One region of the Pelotomaculum schinkii genome, then DNA from elsewhere that is predicted to be linked to it. Evidence: riboswitches for the same ligand, from Rfam matches in the RefSeq annotation. Region 1 holds a riboswitch; each other region holds the start of a gene.
What was found. A riboswitch is a leader RNA that binds a small molecule or an ion and turns the genes downstream of it on or off. The one in region 1 is predicted to bind molybdenum cofactor.
Positions count from the first base shown of each region.

Region 2: linked by a shared signal. The riboswitch ahead of Psch_RS10490 (DVU_1553 family AMP-dependent CoA ligase) and the one ahead of Psch_RS11045 (ABC transporter permease) in region 1 are both predicted to bind molybdenum cofactor.
Region 3: linked by a shared signal. The riboswitch ahead of Psch_RS18720 (molybdopterin-dependent oxidoreductase) and the one ahead of Psch_RS11045 (ABC transporter permease) in region 1 are both predicted to bind molybdenum cofactor.
Region 4: linked by a shared signal. The riboswitch ahead of Psch_RS10505 (aldehyde ferredoxin oxidoreductase C-terminal domain-containing protein) and the one ahead of Psch_RS11045 (ABC transporter permease) in region 1 are both predicted to bind molybdenum cofactor.

Region 1 covers NZ_QFGA01000002.1:2,023-10,091, forward strand. The annotation lists gene Psch_RS11005 (nucleotidyltransferase domain-containing protein) at 443-769, opposite strand; gene Psch_RS21395 (HEPN domain-containing protein) at 745-945, opposite strand; gene Psch_RS21400 (HEPN domain-containing protein) at 951-1,142, opposite strand; gene Psch_RS11020 (hypothetical protein) at 1,209-1,355, opposite strand; gene Psch_RS11025 (hypothetical protein) at 1,811-1,966, opposite strand; gene Psch_RS11030 (DUF3795 domain-containing protein) at 2,213-2,638, shown strand; gene Psch_RS11035 (IS91 family transposase) at 3,001-4,323, opposite strand; gene Psch_RS11040 (ABC transporter ATP-binding protein) at 4,572-5,654, opposite strand; gene Psch_RS11045 (ABC transporter permease) at 5,651-6,346, opposite strand; molybdenum cofactor riboswitch at 6,454-6,574, opposite strand; gene Psch_RS11050 (sodium-translocating pyrophosphatase) at 7,071-8,069, shown strand, end outside.
Region 2 covers NZ_QFGA01000001.1:2,251,625-2,259,693, reverse strand. The annotation lists gene Psch_RS10495 (sigma-54 interaction domain-containing protein) at 1-1,366, shown strand, start outside; molybdenum cofactor riboswitch at 1,728-1,843, shown strand; gene Psch_RS10490 (DVU_1553 family AMP-dependent CoA ligase) at 1,998-3,341, shown strand; gene Psch_RS10485 (helix-turn-helix transcriptional regulator) at 3,427-4,332, shown strand; gene Psch_RS10480 (molybdopterin-dependent oxidoreductase) at 4,588-7,440, shown strand; gene Psch_RS10475 (NifB/NifX family molybdenum-iron cluster-binding protein) at 7,557-7,949, shown strand; gene Psch_RS10470 (pyridine nucleotide-disulfide oxidoreductase/dicluster-binding protein) at 7,995-8,069, shown strand, end outside.
Region 3 covers NZ_QFGA01000003.1:509,167-517,235, forward strand. The annotation lists gene Psch_RS18720 (molybdopterin-dependent oxidoreductase) at 1-1,844, opposite strand, end outside; molybdenum cofactor riboswitch at 1,957-2,077, opposite strand; gene Psch_RS18725 (aldehyde dehydrogenase family protein) at 2,770-3,042, opposite strand; gene Psch_RS18730 (acyl CoA:acetate/3-ketoacid CoA transferase) at 3,066-4,622, opposite strand; gene Psch_RS18735 (acyl-CoA dehydrogenase) at 5,115-6,254, shown strand; gene istA (IS21 family transposase) at 6,613-8,069, shown strand, end outside.
Region 4 covers NZ_QFGA01000001.1:2,261,103-2,269,171, reverse strand. The annotation lists gene Psch_RS10530 (HlyD family secretion protein) at 1-1,215, shown strand, start outside; gene Psch_RS10525 (ABC transporter ATP-binding protein) at 1,322-2,077, shown strand; gene Psch_RS10520 (ABC transporter permease) at 2,074-3,291, shown strand; gene Psch_RS10515 (iron-containing alcohol dehydrogenase) at 3,892-5,049, shown strand; gene Psch_RS10510 (acetate uptake transporter family protein) at 5,403-6,005, shown strand; molybdenum cofactor riboswitch at 6,018-6,134, shown strand; gene Psch_RS10505 (aldehyde ferredoxin oxidoreductase C-terminal domain-containing protein) at 6,181-7,890, shown strand; gene Psch_RS10500 (ubiquitin family protein) at 8,013-8,069, shown strand, end outside.

The DNA.
Region 1 (8,069 bases):
GAAGTTGACATACATGACCCTATAAAATGGTTGTTAAGACGTCCAAATTTTGTCCGGATTGGTTAAAAAAACTTGTTAATTTAAAATAGTATTGGGAGGTCCGAAGTTACCGCCCAATACTATTAATAATACATTGTCTTATATATCTATTCATTGATATTTCTTGTTTTTTGACTCTTGCCGAACAAAAGATAGTAAACTTGGTGATATCATTAATTTCATCGGTACTTTTTTCTCTTTAACCTTCTTATTTAATTTAGTCTTCATTGTAATTCATCCTTTCTAGTCTAAAATTTGAAGCTTATATTCTTAGCCAAATAAAATAATCATACAATCTTCTTGGTCTTTGCTGGAAACCCGGACGTAACCGATGTTTAAAAGTAATTCCTCCCATTAAGAGTAAAACCGGCTTATGCCCGGCTTTAGCGTTCAGGTTGTAAATTTATTCTTCATAAACGGTCTTACCTTTTTGAATAATCTCATCAAACAAAAAGTCACCCTGCCTGGCCTTTTGGTACTGCTCAACAGAATATGGACGTGGTGAGATATCCAGGTCAACCCCAAAGGTTAGTTTTTTAAGCATCAATGATTCTTTAAACCGGTCGCGCCCGAGATCCGGAGAGATGATGGCCAGGTCAATGTCACTGTCCTCATCACTGGTACCAGCAGCTAGGGAACCATAAAGGATGGCTTTTTTAACCCGGATATTTTTAGATCTAAGTTCTTCTAAGTATTTTTTTATACTTACGTCAAACTGTTTTTTAGCCATTCTAAAACCTCACTCGTTTTTTTCATAATATCCTCTGTAACCGCCCGCGTGCAGTTCTTAGCCAGTTCCTTCCGATCCTCGGCATACCTGGACTCTATATAATACTGTGAGAGCAGGACAAAAAGCTCCTTTCTTGTTTCGTCAAGTTCAGGAAAAATGCCAGCATTCTTCGCCAAAGCTACTAAATCATGTTTCCTGGGTGGTGTCTTGTTGACTTATCATAATATACAGCTTTAACAGCCTTTTCAATGGCCTGCTGGCAGAAGAAAAGGCTATACAGGTATTTCTTTTTATTAAATAAGTGCCCAGCCACCTCATGGTCATCGTCAGCAGTCTCAATCCAATTTAACGTTTGTGGTTTCAGCACTTTCACCACCTTTCCTCAAACGGTTCTCGCTTAAACTAAGAATTTCTACGGAAAATATTTTAGTCCTGCATTCTATCGATGCTGCTTGCCAACTTCAGAACAGTATATTGCTTGACACAAGAAAAGTCCGGCTGTAACGCTTCCTAGTGCTTGTGCAAAATCAGCGTGATAAGAAACCGGCCTATCCGCAAGAATTTTAATTAAAACATCTTTTGCCATATATTATTATCCCACCTTTTGAAACAATGCAAAAGAACCTGACAAAAAGCCCCAACTAGAATTTTCTCACAAAAGAAAAAACGATAGGTCTTAAAGGCCCATCGCCCAAAATAAAGACAACCCTTATATTTTAGTATAAGCAAACGTTTTCCAAAAAATGATCACACAAATGATCACATACGGCAAATAATTACCTGTAATTTTAAATACTCAATAAAATAACCCAGCCGGAAAGCCTTTAAAAATTAGCATTTAATGAACATGAAAATACGGAAAACAACCCGAAATTACGTATTGCGATTAGTTCGCATTCAAGAGGTCAGGGGTTCGAATCCCCTTAGGTCCACCACATTCCCAAGTTTACTAAGTCAGTAGTACACCAATTAGTACACCAATAGAATTGTCAAACAATTTAACCAGCTGATATCAGCAATGAAAAACCTGTAGAGAATCCTCTACAGGTTTACAATCTCCTTATGACAGTCTTCATCATTTAGATTAAGTAATTTTTCTAGTTCAAGGTCGTTTTCGGCGATAATCTGCTGCAGACTCTTTAATGACTGTTCCACGCCCCCCGCCTTAATACGTAGCTTGTTCCATTTATCTGTCAAATAAGACCGCCTCCTGAAAACCGCGTCTTTTTGAAGACTAAAGGGCTTCTATTTTTCTAGAAAAAATATGCGGTTTTAAAAAAAAGACCCTCTATTACTATAATCATACCAACTTCCCATTCACATGTAAAGTAAAGGGACTTGAACCCTCGTGGTTTTAAGTCTTTTTGCTCATATTATATTTATGATATATTCAGTATAAAGAATTATTTTTGTATAAGGAAGAGATGAAAATGGTGATAAATAATGAAGGAATATAAAAGAGAATATCCCTTGTTTTCTTTATGTGGTCTTAACTGTGGACTTTGCCCAAGATATCAAAGTGAGGGAACATCAAGGTGTCCCGGATGCGGTGGCAAAGATTTTCATCTGCAACACCCAAGCTGTGCAGTGATTACGTGCAGTAAAAAGCATGGTGATGTTGAGTATTGCTTCCTGTGCAAAAATTATCCATGTAATAGATATAAATGCCCAAGCGAAAAAGATTCGTTCATCACCTATCGGAATGTTATAAATGATATGCAGAAGGCCATTGACAACGGGATTGAACAGTATCAAGCGGAGCTTAATGAAAAAATTTTATTTTTGGAATACTTAATCAGTAATTTTAACGATGGCAGAAAAAAAACTTTTTTTGTATTGCCGTCAATCTCCTGGATCTTGCGGATTTGAATGACATAAAAGAACATATTAAAAAATGTGACGAAACAATTCCGCAAAAAGATAAAGTGAAAATGGTAGAATCATGGTTTAATGAAAAAGCAAAGAGTAAAAATATTGACTTTAAACTGAGAAAATAAGTATTATGCGTAAAAATGCATTGGCATCTATATTCACCTAACTTTTCAGGAACAAATTCGCCCTATCGGGCGACTTAATTAAACCGGGGATAGATTAGCTATGGGCTATCTCTATCCTCGGTTTCACCCGTATAAAACATATCCCTCCCGCACTGTGGACAATCAACGGTAGGCATTACTCCAGGCTTTTCATCCCAAGCAAATTCATCAATTATCCACGCAGGGATCCATTCGCTAAACCCACAACTCTGACAACGATACCTGTGATGTTCCCTGTCCTCTGGGCCGTCCTGAAATGGAATTACATCTTCGTCCCATATTTCGTCTGTTTTGCCCGCCATCCTCCACAACACACTCCTTCTTCATATCAGCAATGGCATCATAAATGTAGCCATAACGGGGATGCCAAATCACCCAGAGTTCCATCTCACATTTGCAACTTGGACACTTAAGGGGATTCTTACCAAAACTTTGTATCAATCGTTCTTTCCACGTCTGTTTTTTTGCCGCGGCCGGCTTCAGCTTACTTTTTATTCTCGTTTTCAGGTATTTATAAAGCCCTACTATTTTTTGAGCCAATTTGTTAAGATCACGACGGTAAATGCCATATCGCCTGACCATCTTGAAATGCTTTTTAGGTATATGCATAATCAGTTTCCCAATAAATTCGAGAGCATGCAGCTCTTCCTCTTTCCTTTGTTCATCCCTATGATCAATATACCAAAACTTTACCTTCTCACCATCATAGCCAATTATTCTAGACTCTGCTATTGCTGGCCGGGCTAAATACCGGCCTATATATTCCGCCGCTCCCTTGGCATCTCTCATCCTATTTTTAGCATGTACGTAAAAACCTTTTGGATATCTACGGTATAATTCATTTATTAGCTTCTTTATCCCCGGCTCACGTCCAAATCTCTTTTGAATAATTCCCAGCATTACTTTCTGCCAGCTTTTCCTTAAGTAATTGTAAGGAATATACCCCACGTCTTTCCAATTCTTAAACTTATCTATTGCACCTTCCGTTACCAAGGCATGAACGTGAGGATTAAAACCTAAATTACGTCCAAAGGTATGAATTGTTGTAATTATACCAACTTCATAACCCATTTTTTTGGACTTGTTCCTGTACCAGTATTGAATTACCTCTGCAACTCCGTCGCTCAGATCTTTTAGCAGTTCTCTATGCCAATAAAACTTACCCCTTAATTCTTGGGGAATAGAAAACACCGTGTGGCGATGCCCTACATCTATAATCCTTTCAACCTGTTTGTTTACCCAATTATCTATATAAATCTTACCGCATCGATTACAAAACCGGCTCTTACATGAAAATCCTACAACCCTTTGATGCTTGCCACATTCCGGGCAAATATACTTAGCATAGCCGTACCGTGGGTCACCACACTTTAACATCTTTTCAACAGATTCTATGACACTCTCAACTAGATCTTTGGGAATCTTTTGCAAATTAGTTTTTTTAAATTCTTCCCAGTGGTCAGCAAAGATCTGCTTGATTTTAATTGTCTCTATCTGCTCTCTACCATTTGCTTCCATACCATAATTCTACACTTATCCACAAACTTCGAAAAGCATAATTTCCTATACAATAAAAACAAGGCTCCGGGAACCGGAGCCTTTTGCATGCGCTATTCTGAAAATGCAGGTGCGAATTCATTCGCACAAAGGCTACATTATATGCCCAAGTTCGGCGCTGGCGCGCCGTGTGCGATTGAAATGGCGCCTACATCGGCTGGTATTTTCATGATACGTGTGGCGCCCGCGCTAGCGTCCCATTTTTTATATTAATCGTACTGTCCAATCAGGTGTACTTTATCCGGACTGAACTGGACGGTAATTTCATTATCAGCCAGCACTTCTCCACCCATAACCTGTTCCGGGTTCACAAAGGCGATTAGCGGAAAACCACAGTCAATTACGGCTTTATACAGGTAGTTGTGTGGCAAAAGCTCGGAAACTTTGCCGCCAAAACTATTATCCCCATGACGGGATACACCTTTAAAAATTCTGATGTCTTCCGGCCGTAACAGGATTAGAACATTAGTTCCGACCGGGACAGCCGCTATAGACTTAATGCGATGAGGTCCGGCCTGCACAAACACTACCCCATCCTGAGTCCCTACCACCTTACCTGGGATCATGTTTTCAACCCCTACCAGAGAGGCTACGGTACGGCTGGTCGGTCTGGTCATAATCTCTCTGGGAGAAGCTTGTTGGATAATCCTCCCCTGCTCCAGGACCGTCACGGTCTCGGCCAGTAGGGGCACCTCACTATAATCATGGGTCACAAACACGCTCGTTATGCGAGTATCCCGTAAGATGCGGGCGAGTTCGGCGGTCAGAGCGGCCCTGGTCGGAACATCCAGCGCCACAAAAGGCTCGTCCAGGAAAAGGACCTCCGGCTCTAAGACCAGCGCTCTGGCCAGGCTCACCCGCTGGGACTCGCCGCCGGAAAGGTAGCGCGCCTGGCGTCCGGCAAGGTGGGAAATTCCCAGGCGCCCCAGCCATTCATTTACCCTGGCCGGGATGGTATCCACTTTAAAACCCCTGAGCTTCAATCCGGAGGCCACGTTATGATAAACAGTGGTATCCAAAAGCAGTGGCTCCTGGAATACCATGGCCATGCGGCGGCGGTAAGCGATAGGTTTTTTCCAATCCACCCTGTCCCCTTTAAAGAACAACTCTCCTCCGGTAGGTCGTTGCAAAAGCATCAGCACCTGCATAAAGGTACTCTTGCCGGCCCCGTTTGGGCCAATCAGGGCTACCGCTTCTCCTTCCTCAAGAGAGAAGTATTCAATGTCAAGAATTTTTTTTCTCCCTTTGGTCAGGTTTAAATTTTTTACTTCTATAATAGTATTACTGCTCATACAGGCCTCTTCTGTTGTTGGATGGTGAGAAATAAAGTGACACCGTAGGCAAGTATCAGGAGGATCACGCTGATAGCTATGGCCACATCCAGGTTGCCCTTGGAGACTTCCAATACTGTCGCAGTAGTCAAGACCGCAGTTTCTCCCTTGATGTTGCCTCCGACCATCATGGAGGCCCCCACTTCAGAGATAACTCCTCCAAAACCGGCCATCACTGCCGCCAGAAGCCCCATCCTGGCTTCGCGCACCAGGAACAGAAGGGTCTGCCACCAGGTGGCCCCCAGGGCTATTATCTGCAGCCTTATTTTGGGATTTAACTGCTGGATGGCGGCGATGGTAAAGCCTATTACAATAGGTGAGGCAATAATGGCCTGGGCCAGTACTATAGCCGTTGGCGTATACATCAGGTGGAGGAATCCCAGCGGCCCGTTCCGCCAGAGGAAAATACTCACCCATAGTCCCACCACAACCGGCGGCAGGCCCATCCCGAAATTAACCAGGCTGACCAAGAGCCTCCGCCCCGGGAAAACGGATAAAGCTAAAAATACACCTACAGGGAGCCCGATTATAACGCTGATCAGGGTAGCAAGACCTGAAACCTTAATAGTCAGCACGGTAATCTGCATGATTTCACGGTTTCCCTGCAAGAGCATTTCGCTGGCCTTAATTATCCCTTGCCAGATAATCTCCATATCAGTTACCACCTTTTCATGGTCTTTTTCGTAAATAGTTGTTAGGCTATTACACCCGACCAATAAAAAACGGCAGGTTATGCGAAAAGCATCATCTACCGTGTGTGGTAATCAGGTAGTGTTCTCCTTTCCGCAGTGGGAGGTGCGCAGGTTTCCCATACACACCCTTCCGGCCCATTAACCATAACTACCAAGTCCCAGGTAAGCAGGCTCGGAGAACTCATATACAGATCAAGTCTATTGAAAAATAAAAGGCTCTCTAGTATCTACAAAAGCGTAATCATTTTTCAACATAAAGCGACTCCTTCGCTTCTTTTATCATTTTATTTACTGGAATTTATAAAGTCAATAAATATCTAATAAAAATAGGGTTTGGCAAATTTAGTTTAAAAAGCTATAATAGTATAAGTTCAAGACATTACAAAAATTTGTATTGCCTGGTTTTTTTATTTTTCAAGACCTCTACCAGACTATTATAGATAATAAAATGGATTGTTTGGTAAAAAAAGGGGTATAATTTCAATTAATAGTTTTTTCTTATTTCCATTACAGTACCCGGTTTATTTTTTGAAGGCCCCCTCTTCAGATGAAAAAATCTGTCTGGGAGGTAATGGCGGCAAATAAGGGCCATCATTTTGCGCAGGAGGTGGTAGCAGCATATTTTAAAGTCAGCTTGCCGCTCATTATATTTAAAATTAAGGTTTCGTAAGGTGGTGTTTGGATTTTGTTTAGTGGGTTTTCTATTTATGCAGTGTATGCGTCATTGCTCGGTATTCTTTTCGCATTATATCTTGCATCCTGGATTTTAAAACAACCGCAAGGCAATAAACGCATGATCGAGATTTCGGAGGCTATCCAGGAAGGCGCCATGGCTTACCTGACCCGTCAGTACAAAACCATCGCGGTGGTCGGCATTATCATCGCCGTCTTACTCTTTTTCGGTTTGGGCTGGATTACTACTTTGGGCTTCATCATCGGAGCTGTCTTCTCGGCTCTCTGCGGATACGTAGGCATGACCGTCTCGGTAAAGAGTAACCTCAGGGTTTGTGAAGCAGCTAAGAAAGGTCTGCCTGCCGCACTGGCTTTGGCCTTTAAAGGCGGCTCTGTAACCGGCCTCATGTGTGTCAGTCTGGGGCTATTGGGCGTGGCAGGCATGTATATTCTTTTTAGAGACCCGACCTACCTGATCGGGCTGGGCTTCGGAGGCAGTCTAATCAGCGTTTTCGCCCGTCTGGGCGGCGGTATTTATACCAAAAGCGCCGATGTCGGGGCGGACCTGGTCGGCAAAGTGGAAGCCGGTATTCCGGAAGACGACCCGCGCAACCCGGCTGTTATAGCCGACAACGTGGGTGACAACGTAGGTGACTGCGCCGGTATGGCTGCCGACCTTTTTGAAACCTACGCCATTACAGCCATCGGAGCCATGCTGCTGGGACAGATATTCTTCCCCGGCAACGAGCATTACGTGGTATACCCTCTGGTGCTTGGCGCTATTGCCATCATCGCCAGTATTATCGGCGTCTTCTTTGTTCGCATGAGCCAGGGCGGGGAAATCATGTCCGCGCTGTACAAGGGCTTATTTGCCGCGGCAATTATCTCTCTTATCGGCTTTTACCCCGCCACCACCTATTTCTTCGGTACCCCGCAGTATTTCTATGCGGCAATTGTGGGCGTGGCAGTGACGCTAATCATCGTTTTCCTTACCGATTACTATACCTCAACG
Region 2 (8,069 bases), on a different contig from region 1:
CATGGGGAAACTGGATACAATTAGTCTTGCCATGAATAGCACCATTGATTATTTGCCTCATGGTATGGTTTATGTTAATAATGATAACGAAATCGAACATTATAATGATAAGATAGTAGAGATGTTGGGGCTTGACAAGTCAAACATTAAAGCTGATCTTGCAAAATATATTTCTACTTTACAAAACAATATCGTAAATGATTCCGGACATAAAAAAGAAATATATTTAGATGTCAATGGTCGAAAAAAACGTTTTTTCGTATCAACAAAGAAAATACTTAACCATACCAGTAACGAAGAGAAAATAATTTTTATAGAAAATGCGAAAAATGCTAATAATACCCTGCAGGGAAATGAGGCTGATTATACATTTAATGACATCATTGGAAAAAGTCATAATCTAATAGATGTAAAAAACCAGGCTAAAATAGTTGCAAAATCTTCTTCACCAGTTTTAATATTTGGGGAAAGTGGTACTGGCAAAGAGTTGTTTGCTCAGGCTATTCATAATGAGAGTCCAAGAAAAATTAACCCTTTTGTTGCAATTAATTGTGGCGCTTTACCGCATGATTTGGTGGAAAGTGAATTATTTGGTTATGAGTCCGGCGCTTTTACCGGAGCTTCTAAAAATGGCAAGCCAGGCAAGTTGGAGGTAGCCTGCGGCGGAACCCTGTTTCTTGATGAAATTGAAAGTATGCCTCTAAATATTCAGATTAAATTATTGCGTGTTCTTTCCACTAATAAAATATGTAGAATTGGTGGGATTAAAGAGATACCTATAGATATTAGGCTTATCTCGGGAACAAAAAAAGATTTGTTGCAGGAAGCTGATGAGGGTAATTTTCGAGAGGATTTGTATTACCGAATCGGCATAATTACACTAAAATTACCGTCTTTGCGCGAAAGAGATGACGACATCCCCATATTGGCAAAACATTTCATTGATATATTTAGTAAAGAATACAATTTGCATGTGAAAGAAATTGATAACGAGTTTTTTGAGGCGCTTACCTGCTATTCCTGGCGTGGCAATATACGGGAATTAAGGAATGTAATTGAAAGAGCTATAGTTTTATTAAGTGGCAGGACAAAAATATCTCTCTGTGATCTTCCTGAGAAAATAGTTAAAGCCTATAATTACAAGACTCTGAAGAATAAAATAAGGGTAATCGAAAACACAAAAAATGGATCCAATAATTTAATGAAAATGAGTGAGGAAATAGTTATTGAGCTGCTATTAAGTGAGGAAAACGGCAATCTAAGTAAGACTGCTGAGCGTTTAGGAATTAGCAGGACAACATTATATAATAAAATTAATAGTAGTAAGAAACTGAAAATGCTTTTTAGTAAACATAAAATTGGCTAGATTGCCACGAGAAGGGCTTACCTCCCGGATGAGGGAAGTAAGCCCTTTTCATACATTTGATTGATGCTGCCGATTCCAGATAAAAAATGCATTTTTGTTGATTGAAGAAGTATTGCTTTGAACTGCTTTAAAAAAATTGGGATTTATTGTGTTGCTGTTCAATAATTAAAAACCTCAAAAATATGTACAAAAATTAGACACAAAAAATATCCTGTACTGTTAACCAGTCAGGGACGGGTCTATAAAAATTCATCAAAAAGTAGATATGTTTTGGGATTGTGGGAGTGAGTCCGTTTATTGGCATATACTTTGCTAGTGTGTAAAATATAAATAGCAAAAGGATTTTTCATTTATTTAAATAATGAATATTTATTTCCGAGTTAACCAACCTACAGCGATTGCCATGGTTGTTAACCGTTAGGGTGTAGCTGGAAACATTTGCGCCTCCTGTTGGAAAGGAAATACTTATAAGTATATATTCTATATAATAATATAGATATATCCTTTTTAGTAATGCAGTTTCCTACAGGGGTAACTGCATTTTTATTATAGATGTCCTTTGAACTGGACGTCTATAAAAAAGATGCCATGGCATGCATCACAATATGACCTTGTAGAGGCGGTCGGCAAATTGTACAAAAAAACACCTCTGGAAAGCTGGATACTCGCGAAGATAGAAGGGCACAATGGCAGTTTGGGCAAGTTAACCCGCTCCATCATAGAGACTTATCAAATTCAGCAACTAAGGGAGACTCTGACCCTCGCTCGCGACAAGAGCCCCTTTTACCGGCGCCGTTTGGCGCGGTGCGGCATAGATAAATTCCAGTCCTTAAAGGATCTTGGCGGATTACCTTTTACTACTCCTGCGGATATCAGACAAAACCCGCTGCAACTGCTTTGTGTTTCACAGGATCAGATTAACCGGGTGGTAACCCTGGACACTTCCGGCACCACCGGCCTGCCCAAGAGAATATATTTTACAGCCGCGGATCAGGAACTGACCAGGGACTTTTTTCAGCATGGTATGTCCACCCTGGTTCAGCCGGGCGACAAGGTGTTAATCCTGCTGCCCGGATACTCGCCCGGCAGTGTGGGTGACCTGCTGGCTGATGGTTTGCGCCGCATGCAGGTGAAACCCGTTCCCTACGGGGTGGTCCGGGACCCGGAGGCTGTCTTGGAGATTATGGCCGTGGAACAGGTTGACTCCCTAGTCGGGATTCCGACTCAAGTATTGGCACTCGCCCGCTGCCGGCAGTCTGACAAAAGAAAACACCAGATCAGGTTGAAAAGCCTGCTGCTGAGTACGGACCACGTTCCCGGCGCGATTGTAAGGTTTTTGGAGGAAACATGGGGCTGCCGTGTTTTCAACCATTATGGCATGACTGAAATGGGCCTGGGGGGCGGCGTCGAGTGTGAAGCGCGGGCAGGCTATCACCTGCGGGAGGCGGATTTGCTTTTTGAAATAATCAATCCCTTGACCGGCGAAGTTTTACCGGAAGGGGAAGAAGGGGAAGTGGTTTTCACAACGCTAACCCGCCGGGGTATGCCCCTGATCCGTTACCGTACCGGAGATATTGCCCGGTTTATGCCCGAACCCTGCCCCTGCGGTACGGTGCTGAAGCGTATGTCTTGCGTGCGGGACCGGGTTCAGGGCAGAATCACCTTAACGGGGGGCGAGCTGCTTAGTTTGTCCATACTGGACGAGGTCCTTTTTGCAGTAAACGGTGTTGTGGACTTTGAGGCATCTTTACTGCCGGAAAACGGCAGGGACAGATTGGCTGTCAGAGTACTGGCAGCCGCCTGGGCTGCTGAAGAAATACCGGGATTGGTTGAAAAAGCGCTATTTTCTGTTCCTGTGCTTTCCAGAAACATCAAGAAGGGAAATTTAATCTTGGCGCCAGTTCAAATAGATACATCACCGGAACTCTGGAAACCGGCAAAGCGAATTATCCGGGACAACCGCAACAAAAACTAAGATGCAGGCAGTTGGCTGATGGACAGGAAACACCAAAGAAAGCCCTTGCCAGGGGTAATTGATGGACAGGAGGGTTGTTGATTCTATGGAGTATAAAAATATTAACGCCCAATTACGCGCGATACCGCCGCCCCACCAGCCTTGGCTTAGTTCCGCTATGTATAATTACCGGGAAAAATTAGTAAATTGGAATCCTATCTGCATAAAAAATAATGCCGTATACTATCAGTTTACTACGAGGGATACACAGGATGATTTTATCGGTATCGTACCGGATGCTTGTGTGAATATAATCTTTAAGTGCAACCCCAACAATCCAGCTGCATTGATATGGGGCATACATGAAGGATGGGCGAAAATCATGCTTGAGCCAAATACGACTTATTTTGGTTTTAAGCCCTATTCTGTGGTAGGCATAAAAAATATCAAGGCCCGCTTGGGTGATCTAAAAAACAACGTATTAAAACTGGAAGATGTTTTTGTTAATTCATCCATTATTGAAAAAATTGCTATGAAAGATAGCATGAATGAGCGGATAAAGCTTTTCCAGAACTATGCCATGTCTAACTTGATAGATGAGACATATTTCCCCGATTTCACAGAATACTGCGCTATCCTTATCTGCTTATCGCGCGGAAATATTAAACTTGAAGATATTGAAAGAGAGACCGGTTATTCTGAAAGATATTGCAGGCAAAATTTTAAAAGGACTTATGGTGTGTCCATTAAACACTATAGCCGTATTGTTCGCTTCCAAAACGCGCTAAGAATGGTTATGCAGGAGGACTGGCAGGGTGTTCCTGATATAGTAAATGAGTTAGGCTACTTTGATCAATCTCACTTTATCAACGAATTCAAAGGTTTTTCCATGACTTCACCTTCCAGGTTTAGAAATATATATATGAATTTATTGTATAAAAATAGAACAAATAAAACTGCGATTAATGTTTGTAATACTGGCGCCGAAGATTATTCACAAGCAGCACTGTAAAATTGCCGGCAAAAAAGACAGGTTTTGTTATGCTTTTTCATGCGTGATATTTATAAACCGCCCATTAACCGGCAACAGGTTAGGGACGGTTTCTTTATTTTTAAATCTGACAGATATCAAACCCCTTTCTATGGGTGGTAGCCATAAGTTGGTTTCGCCGAAATATCCAATTATTTTATGAATGTTCAAGTTATTCTTAATTAAAGTCGTAAGTACACCAACTGCAAAGTGCAAAAAATGAAAGGGGGAGAATTTATGGCTTTAAGGAAAATTTGGTTGAACTTAAACGGAGCAGACAGAATGATGGTTTGTGATCCTGAGAAAGACACTCTGGCGGATGTGCTCAGAAGAGTTGGCCTGACGGGGGTGAAGTTAGGTTGCAAAACTGGACAATGCGGTGTTTGCAGTGTTATATTGGAAGGTGAAGTTGTACGCTCGTGTATCAAGAAAATTAAAGACGTTCCTGATTTTAGTAAAATAGTAACCATTGAAGGAATTGGCACTCCAACCAATTTGCATCCGCTGCAACAGGCCTGGATTACTTACGGTGGTGTGCAATGCGGCTTTTGTTCCCCCGGGTTTATCGTATCTGCAAAGGGGCTTCTAGATCAAAATCCGAATCCCACAAGAGAAGAGGTGCGCCATTGGTTCACGGTGCACCGCAATGCCTGCCGCTGCACGGGGTGGAAACCGCTTGTTGACGCGGTTATGGAAGCGGCCAAAGTCATGCGTGGCGAAGCCACTATGGAAGACATTACCTTCAAGGCTCCCCCGGATGGACGTATTTACGGCACGAACGTCCCGCGCCCGGCCGCGCTTGCCAAAGTTACCGGTTTGTGCGATTACGGCGACGATATCAAGCTGAAAATGCCGCCCGGCACCTTGCACCTGGCCATTGTACAGCCTGGCTTGAACCATGCCGTTATTAAAGGTATTGATTGTTCTGAAGCGGAAAAAATGCCCGGCGTGGTAAAAGTGATCACCTCCAAAGATATCAAAGGGACCAACAGGATTATGCTGCCGGTAGCCCATCCCCGCTCTAAAGCCGATGGCTTTGAGCGTCCTATTATCGCGGATACGAAAGTATTCAGATATGGCGATGTAGTCGCCGTTGTAGCGGCGGAAACGGAAGAACGCGCCCGTGCCGCAGCGAAAAAGGTTAAACTTGATTTGGAGGAATTGCCGGCCTACATGAGCTATCTGGATGCCGTTGCCCCTGGGGCAACAGAAATTCATGAAGGTATACCCAATGAGTATCTGAGAATGCCTCTTTTCAAAGGTGAAGATACCCGTGATGTTCTGGCTGAATCCGATTATGTTGTTGAAGGCAGTTTCTATAGTACCAGCCAGCCTCACCTCATCATGGAGCCGGATGTTACCCAGGCTTATATCGATGAAGACGGTAACGTATGTATTCATAACAAAACACTTGCTCTCCTCTTCCCGCTCATCACACTTGCACCAGGCCTGGGACTGCCTGATGGTAAGATCAGGGTTATCGAAAATCCGACGGGCGCCAGCTTTGGTTCTAGTATATCTCCAGCCAGCTCCGCTCTAGCGGCGGCCTGCACCCTGGCCCTTGATGGAGCCCCGGTCACCCTGACCATGAGCTATGCGGAACACAATGCCTTTTCTGGCAAACGCGCCGCCCATTACTCCAACGCCAGAATGGGTTGTGACAAAAACGGAAAAATTACCGGTTTTGAATTTGATTTTGCCTATGACCATGGCGCTTATACTGAAATGGCTGCCATTCTTGCATCAAAAGCCATTCGTTTTGCAGGCTTTAGTTATAACATCCCCAATGTAAGAGCTTTGGCCAGAGTAGGTTTCTCTAACCAGACTTTTGGTACCGCTTATCGTTCCTATGGCAATTCACAGGCTTACACCATGTCTGAAGCAATAGTTGATATGCTGGCGGAAAAAGCCGGTATCGATCCTTTTGAATTCAGGTATATAAACCTGGCAAGGCCGGGGGATACCAACATCAACAGTTATCCATTTAAAGAATATCCCTTTACCACACTTATGGACAGGCTCCGTCCCCTATACGAAGAGGCTAAGGCCAGGGCGGAAGCCCAGAGCACGCCTGAAAAGAAACGTGGCGTAGGTCTTGCTTTCGGCGGTTACAATGTTACCGGGGGGCCGGCGGACCATGCGGAAGTTGCTCTTGAGCTGAATGAAGACGGTACGATCACCCATTACAATACCTGGGAAGACCAGGGTCAGGGCGGCGATGTGGGTACACTGGTCCTTACCCATGAAAGCTTGAGAGAATTGAATCTCGACTACAGGCAAATCAAACTGGTGCAAAACGATACGGCACAGTGTCCGCAAACAGGTCCTGCCGGAGCCAACCGTTCACATTATATGGCAGGCAATGCTACCATTAATGCAGCGAAGAAACTGCTTAACGCGATGCGTAAAGATGATGGCACTTACCGCACCCATGCGGAAATGGTTGCCGAAGGAATCCCGACTAAATATCTTGGAGTATTTGATACCACTGATATCACTGTCGACCTTGATCCGAACACAGGCGTCGGCGATCCCACTCCTGTTTACAATTACGCCGTTTTCCTTGCGGAAGTTGAAGTGGAAGTCGCCACAGGTAAAACAAAAGTCGTGGCCATGAAAATGATCTATGACATCGGCGCTATAGGCAGTATCCAAGCGGTTGAAGGGCAGGCATACGGCGCCCTGACCCACTCCATCGGTTTTGCGCTTTCGGAAAAGTACATTGACAATAATAAATACAGCAGCCTTGTGCGGTGCGGCTTCCTGTATGCGGACGATATTCCTGATGATATATATCTGGAAAGCGTCCCTTCCCCCAGAAAAACCGCTCCCTTTGGCTCGGTCGGTTGTTGCGAAGGATTCCAGTCTGCAGGCCATGTGGCAGTAATTAACGCTATCAATAATGCCGCCGGCGTAAGAATTTACGATCTCCCCGCCACTCCGGATAAAGTGAAAGCAGCCATGGAAGCAAAGGCGCAAGGAAAAGAGCTTAAACCTGAAAAATACTTCCTCGGCTCCGACCTCTTTGAAGCGCTTGATGATATCGCGGAAAATCCGGTTGAATCTACAGGTCCCGACATGGCTCTTTAGGGCGCGATGTGAGCCTGAATTCCATTTAAACAAATGATAATAGTAATTGCCGGCGGTAGTGCTGCAGCCATATGGCTGCAGCACTACCAATAAATGGCAAACAGGAGGAGTGAAAAGTGAAAATCGCAGTAATGTCGGATGGCTGTGGTGGCAATAGCAAGGTCTCAGAGAAATTTGCTGATGCCCGGTGGCTATTAATTGTGGACATGGATAAGCAATGCATTGTTGAGGCGATTGAAAAAAGTGAGGGTGACGTGGAAAACACAGAACTGGCAGAAAAAATTGTAGACAGGGATTGCGAGTTGGTGATTTGTGGTGAAATTGAGAAAATACCCTTTGAGATATTGGCGGACAATCATGTGACCCGATCACTTGGAAGTGGGCTCTCCGTTACAGATGCGCTAAACTGTGAGAGTATGCTGGATTTAATAACCGATTGCATCGGCGGCACAGGCTGCCCCAGTGAGTCGGATACCGATGAAACAAAAAACTGCTGCGGTGAACACTGATGCCTTTGCTTTATTACGCCCCCGGTAAAAGGAGAATTATCTATTATGGGTAATAGCGATGCGAAATTACTGGAAGGCTTACTCAATGCGCCGGCCAGCGGCAGGATATTGTCCAAAGAC
Region 3 (8,069 bases), on a different contig from region 1:
CGCTTCTTCGCAAGAGTGCTCTCAGCCTTCGCTCTTTTCTTAGCCTCTTCGTATTTAGGCCGCAGCATATCCATCATTTCATGATAATAATATTCATTATACTCATGGCCAGTCGATGAGGTCTCACCAGGACGTGCAATATTCTTATAGCGGAAATCAAACGGATCTATGCCCAGCTTCTCAGCCATCATGTCAATGATAGATTCGGAAGCAGTAAACGCTTGTACAAATGAAAACGCCCTGTATGTTGTACAATAGCTAAAATTCGAGAATGCCGCCATCGACACGCCGCGGATATTCGGGATATAGTAGGGGAAGCCCATGCACACCAGGGATTTTAGCAGCAGTATCTGCGTATATTCGACATAAGCGCCTGTCTCATAGCAAAGCTTGTATTCTAAAGCCTTTATCTTGCCGTCTTTGTCGCATGCAAGGCGCACATTGGAATTTGACGCCGAACGTTTGCCCGTCACTATCTGGTGTTCAGGATAAGTCAGTACGATCGATACCGGCCTGCCCAGCGCCAGAGCACAAACCGCTGCATATGCCGGCGTTACAGGTGAAACGGAATATCCGAATGATCCACCTGTTTCATTTTGTATAATCCTGATATTTTCGGCCGGTACACCGATGCCGGCAGCGATCATGTTTATATTTCCATAAAGGAACTGGCTCTTGTACTGTATTGTCAGCATGCCGTCATCACCTATATATGCCTGCGCACAGTCAGGCTCCAGCGCCAGGTGAGGTTCTCTCTGCGTATAGAAGCTGCCTTCGACGACATTTTCGGCTTTCTCTACTATTTCCTTTGTATCTGCGCCCTTTTTGAGCGGCCACTTGAGGTAGATGTTGTTCGCACCCTCATGAATCTGCACAGAATCGGGCATTATCGCTTCAAGCTGATTCAGATACTGCGGCAGTTGTTCGTAATCCACTTTGACTGCCTTTGCTGCAGCGCGTGCGTGATCGCGTGTGTCTGCAGCAACTACTGCAACAACATCACCGATCTTAAATATTTTTTCATCGCAGATTATAGGGCGTTCAAGGCCGGTGCATTCAGCCCGCGGATGTCCTATCGGAAATGCTATGCGGTTGGTGCCTTTTACGTCCTTAGCCGTGACCACGCCCGCTACTCCTGTCATCTTGAGAGCTTCAGAATAGTCCACGCTCTTGATCTTGGCATGTGCCACATCAGGGATGACCAATGCAAGATGCAGCGTATCTTCAGGCATTTGCAGAGACATGTCATCACCATAGTTGGCAAGACCGGTTACCCTGGCTATACCGCTTTCGCGTCTTGGGAAACGCGTACCGTATATTTTTCCGTCGGCCGGAACCTTATAAGTTATATCATCCATCGTTGCTTCACCGCGCATTACCTTTGCAGCTGCCATCGTTGCATCTACCAGAGGCTTGTAACCTGTGCAGCGGCAGATGTTCCTGTTCTTCGTGAACCATGCACGTACTTCTTGCCTTGTTGGGTTGGGGTTCTTGTCCAATAGCGCTTTTGCAGAAACGATGAATCCCGGTGTGCAGAAACCGCACTGTATTCCGCCATATGTTATCCACGCTTGCTGGAGCGGATCAAGATTGTTAGGTGTACCTATACCCTCAATTGTAGTGATTTTAGAGCGATCAGCGATGGTCTTCATTTGCTTGACGCATGATCTGGCAAGTTCGCCATTGAGTATAACTGAACATGTTCCACACTGGCCGGCATCGCAGCCCACCTTGACGCCAGTCAGTCCCTGCCGTCTGAGTACTCTTGCAAGAGACTCCTCAGTGTCGCAAACGACCATTCTGTCAGCACCATTGATTTTGAGCCACAGCTTCTGTAAACCCATTGATTAACCACCTTTCGTTTTTTAAAAAATAAAAACGGACTAAAACAAGGCCTTAGTCCGTTAATACGCAAAGAAACACAGTTTGCATTAGTAAACAATTGTATCTATGTAGATACACTGTTAACCCAGCCCTTTCCAAACACGGGAGGCAAAAAAGTTTCCCTTTTCACCCAATGGTTAACTCGGCATTAACTCTCGTTGACAGCCTTGTAAACTCGGACTTATGATATTAAGTTATACGTTTTATATGTCTATAGACGAACCTCTTTAGTTGTTTGGGATTTTAGATCTATTTCAAGTACTTTACCCCAATATCCAAAAGCCGTTGACATCCATAACACTCCTTTATTAGTCAAAAATCCACAACCTTGAAACTGGCTTCCTGAGTGCAACCTCTACTTCGTCTACGAGCCCGACTTTTATACCGTTACTTTAACAGTTCACTGCAAAAATCAATAAAATACAGTATGTTCCATGTTTAATTTGAAGGTTGTCATTTTTGTCCCCCCTTTGTCAGAGCATTTTTATGATTTTAAATAGAGCAAATATCATGCCATTTTATTTTGGGCTGATTTGTTGTTCTGTTTCCGGGTTGCCGGAAAAGGAAACAAGATATGGTTTGATATCTCATGCATTTTGTTAGATTACGAAAAACAAGAAAAATTCCAGACTAATGGAAGCACGGAGAAAAGTTTACGTAAAGGAAATTTTTTCATAAGAACTACTAGCGCTGGAGCAATAATAAGGGCAAAAAAACCCACGCCTAAATCAGATTAAAAATTTTGGCGCAGGTTTATGATAATAGGGCAGCTTATTTAGATTAGTTGTCTTTTAATGCTATTGCCAAAAATAAGCTTTATTTGATTATATCTTATGGAAAATCAGAGATGGGAACGGATATGCACACATTAACCGCCCCAATATTTCAGACTCCCCAATGATATACCCGGCTTGGTTTGGTCAAAGATTGTTTTATAACTTCAATGGCCTTAAGAGTGTCTCCGCCGGCTTCTTCAAGATTTTTCCCCAGTTCTTCTGCCAAGAGTAAGGTCAATTCTTCCAAATAGTTGTCCAGGATAGCCTTAAATTTAAATATTAACTCTTTCCCTGAGGGTGTAGTTAACCATACAGGGAAGACAGTCTTTGCAACCTTGTTCGCCTCATTGACCTCGCCAGCGGTAACAGGCACGGTGGGCATGATTTTACTCCTTAATCTTCGGATTATTGATTATGTTTTATTCCCATGGGGGCAATAAGGAAGATTCTATTATCCATGGTTCGTAATGAGGGCGAAATTAATGGTTTAAAGGCCATTTGCTGTAGCACATCACGCTCAAGATCAATCCCCGGCGCTATTTCAGTAAGCATGACACCTTCCGCTGTCAACTCAAAGGTTGCCCTTTCGGTTACATAAAGCACCTTTTGACCAGTCTGGCGGGCGTAGGAACCGCTAAAAGTAATCTGTTCAACTTTTGGCACCAGTTTCATTACTTTACCTTCGTTAATAATATTTAGCTTACCCCCGTCAAAACCAACTTTTAACTTCCCAGCTTTAAACGTACCGCAAAATACCACTTTTTTGGCATTCTGAGTGATGTTGATAAAGCCGCCGCAACCTGTAATACGTGGCCCAAATTTACTGACATTGATATTACCCTCGCTGTCCATCTCCGCCATGCCCAGGAAGGCAATATCTACACCGCCTCCATCGTAAAAATCAAATTGATAAGGTTGGTCTAAAATGCAATAGGGGTTGGTGGTTGCGCCAAAATTAGAACCCCCGGCAGGGACCCCGCCTACAGGTCCAGCCTCTACGGTTAGGGTCATAAAATCAGCTATTCCTTCTTCAGCGGCTACAGAAGCAATTACTTCAGGGATACCGATCCCAAGGTTGACAATAGAATCAGGATGAAGTTCAAAGGCTGACCGCCTCGCGATTACTTTACGTTCATCGAGGGGTGATTGAGGTAATTGGGTTAAAGGTATATGGATTTCGCCATTGTAGGAGGGATTATATATTGCACCAAAGGTCTGATGGTGGTTTTGGGGTTGAGCGGTAACAACAACATCGACTAAAATGCCGGGTACTTTTACCAGACGGGGATCAATACTTCCGGCCGCCGCGATTCGTTCCACCTGGGCGATAACAATGCCCCCGCTATTGCGAGCTGCTTGAGCTATAGACAGGATTTCTAATGTAGTAGCTTCCTTTTCAAGGCTTAGATTACCTAATTCGTCGGAACTGGTGGCACGAATTAAAGCCATATTAATAGGTAGCGAGGGGTAGAAAAGTTTCTCTTTACCTCCAACCGTAATAACTTCAACAAGGTCTTCTTTGGTAATCTCATTCAGCTTGCCACCCTCTACTCGTGGGTCGACAAAAGTTCCCAACCCGACGTGAGTGATGACGCCCGGCCTCCCGGCTGCTATTTCCCGGAATAGTTGAGCTAAAGTACCTTGAGGCAGGTTATAGGCTTCGATTTTATTTTCAATAGCCAATTTCCCCATCTTGGGCTGCAGGTTCCAATGGCCGCCTATGACCCGTTTTACCAGACCTTCATGAGCCAGGTGGTTAAGCCCGCGGTCTTTGCCATCGCCTTGGGCCGCCGCATAAAGGAGCGTTAAATCTTGAGGTGTGCTGGTATTTAAAAAACGATTTTCCAATGCGATAACCAATTCTTCCGGGAACAAACTTCCCAAAAAACCGACGCTAGCAACTGTATCCCCCGTTTTGATTAAATTTACTGCTTCCTCTGCAGTCATAAACTTGGGTGCCATTTTGTCCTCACCTTCTTGAATAAATTATTTGATTGTTATTGGTTTTGTAGGCTGGCCAACCCTGTACTCTGCACCAATACCAAAGTCGCTAGTTTTGAACGCAAAAAATATGCCATTCTCCGCAATGAACCTGAAGAGCAAACTAAAAAAATAAATCCTGGAATTGCCGTCATGGGGTATATAAACCTTTAAAACTAACGGCTTTAGCTTAAAATAGAAAAATTTTTATATTGCATTCGGTCTAATCAGGTATAAGTTTTGCGATAGTAAAGAACTAGTCTACCTGCTTAAAGTGACCGGGAAAACAAAATTATTGGTGTGTATTAGCTTGAGTAAATAATTCTAAAGGGAGGTGATGCGGAAATTTCCAGACTTTCGGACAGAAATATTCCGAATTGCCGGAATACGCACTTTAGGGCAATGAACAAATGCAGGTAGACCAGTCCCACAAAAGATTTCATATCCAAGATAATCATGAAGGGAGAGATATTTATGAACTTTCAACTAACAGAGGAACAGCAACTCATACGCGCCAGTGTGAGGGAATTTTGTGAAAAGTATGTGGAGCCCATTGCTGAAAAGGTTGACGCGGAAGGGTATTTCCCGATGGAGAACGTTAAAAGACTGGCGGAGCAGGAATGGACAGGCATCCCTTATCCCGAGGAGTACGGTGGGGCCGGGTCTGATTATCTGACCTTTATCATGGTAGTCGAAGAGCTATCCCGTGCTTGCGCCACTACCGGGTTTACACTTGAGTGCCACACTTCCCTGGCAAGTTATCCTATATTTAAGTTTGGTACCGAAGAACAAAAACAAAAATACCTGGTACCCCTTTGTAAGGGAGAAGTCTTGGGGTCGTTTGCTTTGACCGAGCCCGGGGCAGGGACCGATGCTGGCGGGGCAAGTACAACTGCTGTTTTGGATGGCGACGAGTACGTTTTGAATGGTACAAAGATGTTTATTTCCAATTCTCCGGTAGCAGGCGTCTTTGTCATCTTTGCTATGACCGACAAATCAAAAGGAACAAAAGGACTTAGCGCGTTTATCGTGCCTGGAAATGCACCCGGGCTCAAAGTGGGAGAGCATTTAGACAAAATGGGCATCCGTGGTTCCGCGACAGCAGAAGTTGTTATGAAAGATTGCCGTATCCCCAAGGAGAACTTGCTGGGGAAAGAAGGTCAGGGCTTTAAAATTGCCATGATGACCTTAGACGGCGGCAGGATTGGTATAGCTGCTCAAGCGCTGGGTATTGCCCAGGCTGCTTTGGACGAATCGATTCAATATTCCAAGGAAAGAGTTCAGTTCGGCAAGCCGATCAGTTCATTCCAGGCGATCCAGTGGATGCTGGCCGATATGGCAACTGATGTACAGGCTGCCAGGTTCCTGACTTATCACGCGGCCTGGTGTTACGACCAGGGCTTGCCTTACAACAAGGAAGCAGCCATGGCTAAACTATTTGCGTCCGAAACAGCAGCCCGCCATACGAACAGAGCCATACAAATTCATGGCGGCATTGGTTTCATCAAGGGACATAAAGTTGAAAGACTGTATCGTGACGCCAAAATCACTGAGATATATGAAGGTACCAGTGAAGTTATGAAAATGGTTGTTTCCAGCAACGTGTTGCGCTAAAGAATCTTGGAGTAAGCTCCCAGGATACCCTAACCATACTGTTTAAGTTATGTTCTTTGAGGGTAGGACTGGTTGAAAGCCAGGATTGTTCTTGTTATTTAAAGAGATCTGTGAGTAAGCTAAATCCTATCCCTCGGAACATATTTTAAAGAGCTAAAAAACACTAAGATAAATAAGCCAACAACCGTTTCTTGAATATGCCGGGTCAAACTGAACAGTTTGACCGCTGAGATTGAACAGTGTCTCCGTTTGAAACTGGACACCCTTTCCGGCAAAGTTGAACACCGGATATGACCTTTCTGCTAAATTGAATTTATGCATCTGAAAGGTGCAAATAAATTCAAGGAGGGTCATAGAGATGACCAGTTACAAAGAGATTCTGCGGCTACATAGCCTCGGAATCAACAACAGCCGCATTGCGTCTGGATGCGGATGCTCTCGAACCACGGTTATTAACGTGCTTCAAAGAGCAAAGGATCAAGGGCTAAGTTGGCAGACAGTGGCCGAAATGTCCGACAAGGAGTTGTCACAGCGCCTTTTTTCTTCGGAGAGCGCTAAGCCCGCGTACAAAATGCCGAATTACGACTACATCCATCGTGAGATGGCGAAAAGCGGTGTGACCTTAACTCTGTTATGGCTTGAATACTGCGACCAGTGTCGCGAATCCGGGCAAGTACCGTACAAGTCGACCCAGTTCAACAAATATTACGCTGACTATGTGAAAAGCACCAAGGCAACCATGCACATTCACCGTAAGCCTGGGGAAATCATGGAGGTAGACTGGGCGGGACAAACCGCCAGGATCATCGACACAGACACGGGAGAGATTATCCAAGCCTATGTGTTTGTGGCTGCCCTGCCATACAGCGGCTATGCCTATGTGGAAGCCTTCCTTTCACAAAATCAGGAGAGCTGGATTACCGCCCATATCAACGCCTATCGCTTCTTCGGTGGAATCACTCGCATTATGGTACCGGACAACTTAAAAACCGGCGTGGAGAAGGTGACGAAAGGCGAAGCAGTTATTAACAAGACCTATCAGGAGATGGCTGAACATTATGGTACAGCGGTTATTCCATGCAGAGTTAGGGCTCCCAAAGATAAACCCACGGTAGAAGGATCGGTCGGCATCATCTCAACATGGATACTCGCTGCTCTGCGTAATCAGCAGTTTTTATCGTTACGAGAGCTGAATGCTGCCATTCGGGAAAAGCTAATGGTTTTTCTAGAGAAACCTTTTCAGAAGAAGAACGGGAGCAGAGCCACCTTGTTCGATGAGGAAAAACCCTTCTTGCTGCCGTTGCCCTTAAAGCCATTTGAATTGGCGACCTGGAAGATTGCCACTGTTCAATACAATTACCATATCAGTGTGGAGACCCAGAAGTATTCGGTGCCGTTTGAATACATCAAGCAGAAAGTTGATGTCAGGATTACCCGCAATGTGATTGAGGTCTTCTTCCAAGGCAATCGCATTTGTTCTCATCCCCGGCTCTATGGTAGGAGCAATCAATACAGCACCCTGGAAGCCCATATGCCACCAGATCATCAAAAATATGTGTCTTGGAACGGCGACCGCTTTAAATCCTGGGCAGCCAAAATCGGTGAGAATACAAGCGCTGTCATTAACCTGTTTTTAGGAAGTCACAAAGTCGAGCAGCAGGGCTACAAGGCTTGTATGGCTCTTTTGAAACTGGCCGACAAATATTCGGTGGAGCGCCTTGAATCGGCCTGCACCAAAGCATTGTCCTACACTGTACAGCCTAGCTTGAAGAGCGTTCAGGCCATCTTAAAATCCGGTCAGGACAAGCTGCCGAA
Region 4 (8,069 bases), on a different contig from region 1:
CAGGACAGTGAAAACCTGGAATTGTCGGTGACACAGGCTGTAGCAAGCGTGGATCAGTCCAGTGCCAGTTTGGAATTGCTGCAACAAGGCTCCACCCAGGAGGAATTGCGGGAGGCCGAGGCCAGTGTGCAGATAGCCCAGGCGTCGTATGACCAGGCCAAGTCTAACCTGGAGCGCAATCAGAAACTGGCTGAGGCGGAAGCATTATCCCAGACAGATCTTGAAACATATCAAGCAAGTTATGCCAATGCCGAAGGTAATTTAATAAAAGCGCAGGAAGCTTACAAAGCGCTGCTGTCAGGCAGCAAGGCGGAGGATATTAAATCAGCCGAGGCAAAGTTGGCGAGCAGCCAGGCGCAGTTGCAAGCGGCTAGAATTGATTTGACAGGAGCCACGATGACAAGCCCCATTAATGGTATCGTTAGTGAGATAAACGGCGCAGTAGGGCAACGGGCTACGGCCAACAACAACAGCACCAGCGGGTCCAGCGGGTTCATGGTTGTTATCTCGGAGGCTTTGCAGGTAACCGCACAGGTGAATGAAGCAGACATCGGCAAGACACAGGTTGGCCAAAAGGTTGAATTTACAGTTAATTCCTTTCCCAATACAACCTTTACAGGTCAGATCAGCAGTGTAGCCCCGCAGGCATATACGTCGTCCAACGTCCAGCTTTATGATGTTATCATCCAAATTGATGATAACCAGCAGGGGTTAAAAGCGGGGATGCCTGCAGACGTAACCATCATTGTTGAAAGACAAGAAAATACCCTCATCATTTCCAAAGCGGCCGTAACCTATGCTGCAAATTACCTCAACACACTAGGTCAGAGCGGGGCCGCAAAACCGGCAAATATTGAAGGCGGCAACAGCCAAATTCAAAATAATAAACAAACCAGCGGTGCAGGCGCAGGCGCCGCTAGCGGTAGCAGTAGCAGTAATGGGGCTGCCGGCGCTGCAACAAGTTCCAAGGATCAGCAATCGACGATTTTGGTGATGGGCCAGTCAGGACAACCGGAACCGAGACAGGTGACCCTGGGAATGTCAGACTTAAGCAATTATGAAGTTGTAAACGGCCTTAACGAAGGAGAAACAGTTGTAGTTGGCTCTCTCAGCCAGACTTCAACTTCAACTTCAACTTCTACTTCTAATAGCAGTACCAGGAGTAACCAGGGCGGCGGCATGATGGGCGGTGGCCCACCCCCGGGAGGACCCTAATCAGCAATCTGTCAAACTAATCTGAAGACCATTTTGGCTTCTGTCATACATCCTCCGTTGACGCCGCTTACGATGTGAGTAATCTATTATTGAATGGTGGTGCCGTATGCCGGATAAAACTACTATTGAACTAAAAGGCATTAAGAAAATATATGATATGGGGGAAAACAAGGTCTTCGCTTTGCGGGGTATAGATTTAACCATCAAGCAGGGAGAAATGGTTGCGATAATGGGTTCCTCCGGATCTGGCAAGAGCACGCTGTTAAATATTTTGGGCTGCCTGGATAAGCCTACTGAAGGTACATATTGTATCGATGGTGAGAATGTATCCGAATTAGATAAGAGTCAGTTGGCTGACATCCGTAAAAGAAAGCTTGGTTTTGTGTTTCAGGGTTTCAACCTTTTGGGCAGGATGACCGTAGGCGCTAATGTTCAACTACCCATGATCTATGCCGGAGTAGATAAGAAAGAAATGGCAGCCAGGGCCAAAGATGCCTTGAGATGGGTCGGCCTCTCAAAATATTTTAACCACTATCCCAACCAGATGTCAGGAGGTCAGCAGCAAAGAGTCGCCATTGCCCGTTCTCTGGTAAACAACCCTTCTTTGATCCTGGCGGATGAACCCACCGGAGCCCTGGATTCAAAAACAAGCATAGAGATTATTGGGGTTATGCAGAGGCTGAATCAAGAAAAAGGGATAACCGTGGTGGTAGTTACCCATGATCAGGAAATCTCACTTTACTGCCGGCGTTTAGTTATGATCAAGGATGGTCACATTATCAACGACGCTCCGGTATTAAGCCAGAGGAATGCCGCTGCGGATCTGGCGGCATTTCCGGTAGAAGCGGAGGTGGGACTATGAATCTCGCCAACAACTTTGAGGTGGCCGCTAACGGGATCAAGGCAAATAAGTTAAGGGCTTCCCTGACCATGCTTGGCATCATTATCGGGGTTGCGGCTGTTATTATTATGATTGCCGTGGGGCAGGGCGTCACCCAAAAAGTACAGGATCAGATTTCGAGCATGGGCTCCAATCTATTGATGGTTTATCCCGGAACCGGGCAGGGGCCGGTCAGGGGCTCCGGGGGTAGTGTCGCAACCCTTACCCTGGAAGACGCTGAAGCAATCGCTGAAATAGATTCGGCGCTCTATGTGGCGCCTGAGCTAAGTTCAAGCGCCACCATCGGGTACAACAACCAAACCTGGACATCTACTTACAACGGAACCACCCCCGAATTGCTGTCGATCAAAAACTGGACAATCAGCGCAGGGTCATTTATTACCGATGATGATGTAACGAACATCGCGCCGGTGGCAGTTCTGGGCAAAACGGTGGTAGACAACCTTTACCCCTCCGGAGAAGATCCGATAGGCACAAAAATTAGAATTGATAAAATAAGCTTTACCGTTGTAGGTACCCTTGCCTCCAAAGGCTCCTCCATGGGCGGTCAGGATCAGGATGATGTTATATATATTCCTATCACCACTGCACAAATAAAACTATTGGGTGTAAAGAGTGTCCGTCTAGTCGATGTTCAGGTCGATAAGGCGGAGAACATGGCTGCCGTCCAGAGTAATATAGAAAGCCTTTTAAGGCAGCGGCACCGCTTGGAAGGGACTGCCTCTGATGATTTTAACGTGCGCAACCTGGCTTCCGTACTTGAAACGGTTGAGAGCACCTCTGCCATATTGACGCTCTTTCTGGCCGGTGTGGCTTCCATATCACTGCTGGTGGGCGGTATCGGGATCATGAATATCATGCTGGTTTCTGTAACTGAAAGAACCAGGGAGATTGGTTTGCGCATGGCGGTCGGGGCAAGTGAAAGCGATATCCTCAACCAGTTTCTGGTGGAGGCGCTGGTGCTGTGTCTGTCAGGGGGGATTATAGGGATTCTCCTGGGTGTAGCCGGGTCTAAAATCATTGCCATGGTGGCCGGTATGACGATGTCGGTCAAGGCGTACTCAATAGTAATCTCCGCGGGTTTTTCCGCGGCAATCGGAATTTTCTTCGGCTATTATCCTGCGAAGAAGGCTGCGGGATTGGATCCCATTGAAGCGCTGCGGTTTGAAAAGTAGATGTGTATATCTATATAAACCCAGATTAAATTCAGGGCCGGTATGTTCAAACGCCGGCCCTGAATTTTTTTAGAAGACTAATTTTTAATGCTTTGGGGAAGTGACGGAGAGTAAATGTACAGATGATTATAAATGTTACTTAGTGTCCAAATATTAAACAGTTGACTTTCATTTGCAATGAGGTTTTTCGTAAGTACACATGTAACTAATCCCATTCATTATAAGTGAAAACAAAAACGGCAGTAACTATAGCGGGTGCTGAACAAGCCTTAGAGCCTTATTTCATAACGGTTCACATAATAATCAAAATTTTTTTTAAAGATAGACACATTTGGTAAATATATTTCAGAAAAATAACCTTGGCTGGCATGAGCTTTGCTTCTATACATTATCGTGACGTCATATAAAATCCATAAAAAGGGGGAAATACAAAACCTTCTAAAAACAGCCTCGTTTTTGATTGCGTGACGTAGCGGGATTTGAGTTCTTCTAAAAAAAAGGTCCAAGGCTTGACAGGTGTGCAGGGATTGAAAAGGATATTTATGGTGTATTGCTTGACACAAAAATTTGATTAGTGAAATAACAAAAGGAGGAAGTATCATGTTAGATTTTCAACTTTTCCAGAGGAGTCGTATACTCATTCAACCGGGCAGCATAGCTCAGTTAGGCGAATTAATAGAGTATTTGGGCGCTAAGAAGCCGATGATTGTAACAGATAAGAGCATGGTAAATATGGGTATTCTCGATCAAGCAGTAGCGGGCTTGAAAGAAAGAAATATGGAATACGTTACCTTTGATGAAGTACTGCCGAATGCGCCGACGGAATTTATTGAGAAGGCCAGCGAGATTTGTAAGAAAGAAAAATGTGATTGCGTAGTAGGTCTCGGCGGCGGAAGCGTAATGGACAGCGCTAAGGCTGTAAACGTCTTGAGATTTAATGAAGGGAAAATCCTGGACTATGTAGCGCATCCGGAAAAGATTGTATTTTCACCTAACTGCGTCTTGATACCCACTACTGCAGGAACAGGCAGCGAATTATCTGACGGGATGATTATTATGGGCCCTGATCATCAAAAGTATACGATTCTTGCCTATAACTGCGGATCGGAATACGCAATTATTGATCCCGCTATATTGACCAAGTTACCTGCTCAATTGACAGCATCTACGGGAATGGACGCCTTCACCCACGCTATAGAATCCTATACTTCAACACTTGCGAATGATCTGACTGATCTGATCTGTGAAATGAATATTGCTACTATTGCGAAGTATTTGCCGATATGCGTTCATGATCCGGGCAATTTAAAAGCAAGAAGCAAGATGAGTATAGCAGCAGCAATGGCAGGCTGGATGTTAGCTTACCCTCACGCTAACACCGGACACTCAGTCGGACAAACACTAGGCGGATTCTTTGATGTGCCTCACGGACACTCTGTTGCATATGCAGAACCTTGGACAATGGAATATAATGCGGAAGTAGTGCCTGAAAAGATCAAGTATGTAGCTGAATGTTTGGGAGTAAGGTTTACAGGTAAGGAAACATCGAAAGAAATCGGTGCGAAAGCAAGAGACGCTTTCATTGATTTCAGAGACAACACGTTAGGGTTAAAACCTGCCACTGAGTTCCCTTACGATGAAAGCAAGTTCGAGGAAGCTGCAAAGGTAATTGAAGCGGATATATTCCAGCTTTTCCAGCCCAGAAAGATTACTGCTGCTGAAGCGCTTGGGATTTTAAAGAATATTTACAAAAAATAAAAGTTCTATCCGTAAAAAGCAGTTGGTCTTTAGCGGTTAATTGGGGTGGCACAGGTTTGCAAAACCACCATCGTCAATATGCAACCCTGTACCACCCGCTGACCGTACATCCTTACAGTGCATATATGGCGATTATGATGAGCATAAATTTAAATAACTAAATCTCATGCTTTGCAGAAAAGCCGCTAAAGAGCTATAACAAAATTTTGTGGTTTTTCCTGAGTGTACAGGTAATTAAAAAATGATACACCCTGTATACCCTGGAGGCAGTACATCCCTGGTTTGTATGGTGTGTAGGAGAACGTTATTTGTCTAATTGTCTTAATGTTTAAAATAGTTAGGAGGTTATTTGGATGTCTGATAATTATGCAACTGCCAATCCGGCGGGTTTAATCGTAATGGTTTTTTACCTGTGCGCCCTTCTACCAGTACTAATTGGCATTGCTCCGGCTTCAGCCCTCATCATACTTGTGCCGCTGGGTTTGGTAGGCAGTATCGTGCAGTTTATTGCCGGAGCCATTGAACTCAAGCGCGGTGATGTCGTCAACGGCAACATAACTTTAGCCTTCAGCGCCTTTATGTTCTATGGAGCCATCTCCTTTATGTTTAAGTTCTTAAACGTTGGACCACAGGATACCTCCTTAGTAGACGGCTGGGTGTTTTTGAGCATGGGCATCATTTTGCTGGGTCTAATTGGACTTCCCATGAGAGCAGGCTTTGTCCCCGGACTTTTCTTTGTCATTACAGTCATCTTCTTCGGACTCATGGGCTTTGGCAACCTTCTCGGCATGCCGGTTTTAACTAAAGTAGCCGGTTGGGTTGAGATTATTGCCGTTATTTCATTAATTTGGATTATCATTGCAACCATAATCAATACCGCTTATGGCAAAGAAGTCGTTTCCCTCGGGCCGCCCTGGATTAAGACCGTGCCCGCAAAAGAAGGAGTATCTGCATAAAAGCATATTTAAGTGAACAATTATTTCCGAGTTAAACAGCCTACAGCAATTGCCATGGTTGTTAACCGCTAGGTATAAATGGAAACGTTTGTGCCTCCCTTCTTGGAAAGGAAATATTGATTTCATCAAACATGATTTCAGATGGAATTTTTAAAAAGGAGGTACTGCGATTTCAATGGCTGATAAATTTATCAGAGTAAAAATGGATTCAAAGACAGTCGTTTATGAAGAAAGAAAAGACCTGGAGTTGTATGGCGGCCGCGGTCTTATTGATAAGATTCTAACCGACGAAGTAGACCCCACCTGTGACGCATTGGGCACCGGCAACAAACTTATAGTATGCGTAGGGCTTTTAAACGGCACGGCTGCCCCGGCCAGTGGCAGGATCTCAGTCGGCTGCAAAAGTCCGCTGACAGGAGGGGCTAAAGAAGCCAATGCCGGCGGCACCGCAGGCGCGGCCTTTGCCAGATTGGCGCTTAAATGCATTATTATTGAAAACGCACCCGCTGGAGATGCCTGGTATATTTTAAAAGTGAACAAAGACGGCGCGGTATTGCTGCCGGGCGATAAATATGTGGGTTTGGGCACCTATGCCACAGCTGAAAGGTTAATGCAAGATTATGGTAACAAGGTAAGTGTTATGGCCATAGGCCCAGCCGGCGAAAGAGGCTATAAAATGGCTTCAGTCCAGGTAAGCGATCCCAGCGGCCATACCGCCCGCGCCGCCGGCCGGGGTGGTGTCGGAGCGGTCATGGGTTCCAAGAGGATCAAGGCCATCGTCTTGGATACGGAAGGCGCTAAACTTGAGGCCGAGTATGCCGACAAAGAAAAGTTCATGGAAGCTAATCGGAAATTCGTTGAAGGTATTAAAGGACATCCCATTTCCGGAGGCGGTTATCCAGCCATGGGCACAGCAGCCGGAGTCATGGGTGTCAACGCTCTGGGCGCCCTGCCGACGAAAAACTTCAGCGACGGCAGATGGGATCAAGCAGAAAACATCAGCGGCGAAACCCTGGCTAAAAACTGCAGTGAAAGAGGCGGCCGGACCGGTCACGCCTGCCAGCCCGGCTGCATCATCCATTGCTCCAATGTTTACCACGGCCCGGACGGCAAATACCTTACCTCAGGCCTGGAATACGAGACCATCGGTCTGGTTGGTTCTAACTGTTTAATATCCAACCTGGACACGGTTGCCAAGATTGACCGCATGTGCGACGACATTGGTATTGATACCATGGATACGGGTGCAGCCATAGCTGTTGCGATGGAGTCTGGGAAAATCGCCTGGGGCGATGATGAAGCAGCAATTAAGCTGGTCCAGGAAATAGCGGACGGCACAGAATTCGGCAATATCATCGGCAACGGCGCGCTGGCTGTTGGTAAGCGCCTCGGTGTAAAGAGAATTCCGGTTTCCAAAGGGCAAAGCTTTGCCGCCTATGATCCAAGGAGCTTAAAAGGAACAGGAGTCACTTATGCCACTGCTCAGCAGGGAGCCGACCATACCTGCGGCAACTCGCTTGGTACCGTTGAACAAGTTAATCCATACGATAAGGCAGGCCAGGTTGAATTATCAACCATGCTGCAGGTAGCTTTTTGCATGAATGATTGCACGGGTATGTGTCTGTTTAATACTTTCTGCACCACAGAAGAACCGTACCTGCTGGCGCTAGTTAATATGTTCGCAGGCAAATTCGGTGGTGAATGGACTGTCGATAGATTGATGGGCCTGGGCGTCGAAGCGATAGCGCTGGAGAAAAAATTCAATGAGGCAGCTGGTGTGCCCAAAGTCGATGTCCCTGAATTCATTAGGACTGAAGTTCTTCCGTCAAGCGGCGCCGTGTTTGACATTACGGATGAAGAATTAAGTCAAGCGATACCTTTCTAAGCAATTAGCATCCAATCAACAAGTTAACATTATTAATCTACAGGTGTAAACATCAAAGGGTGAGGTCATTGACCGTCGCCCTTGATGTGTGCATTGAATGAATTGCAGGGAGGAGAATGAATGTGGGTTCTGAACCTGCCAGTCCAATTACGGTTAAATTCAAGTCATATGTGACTCCT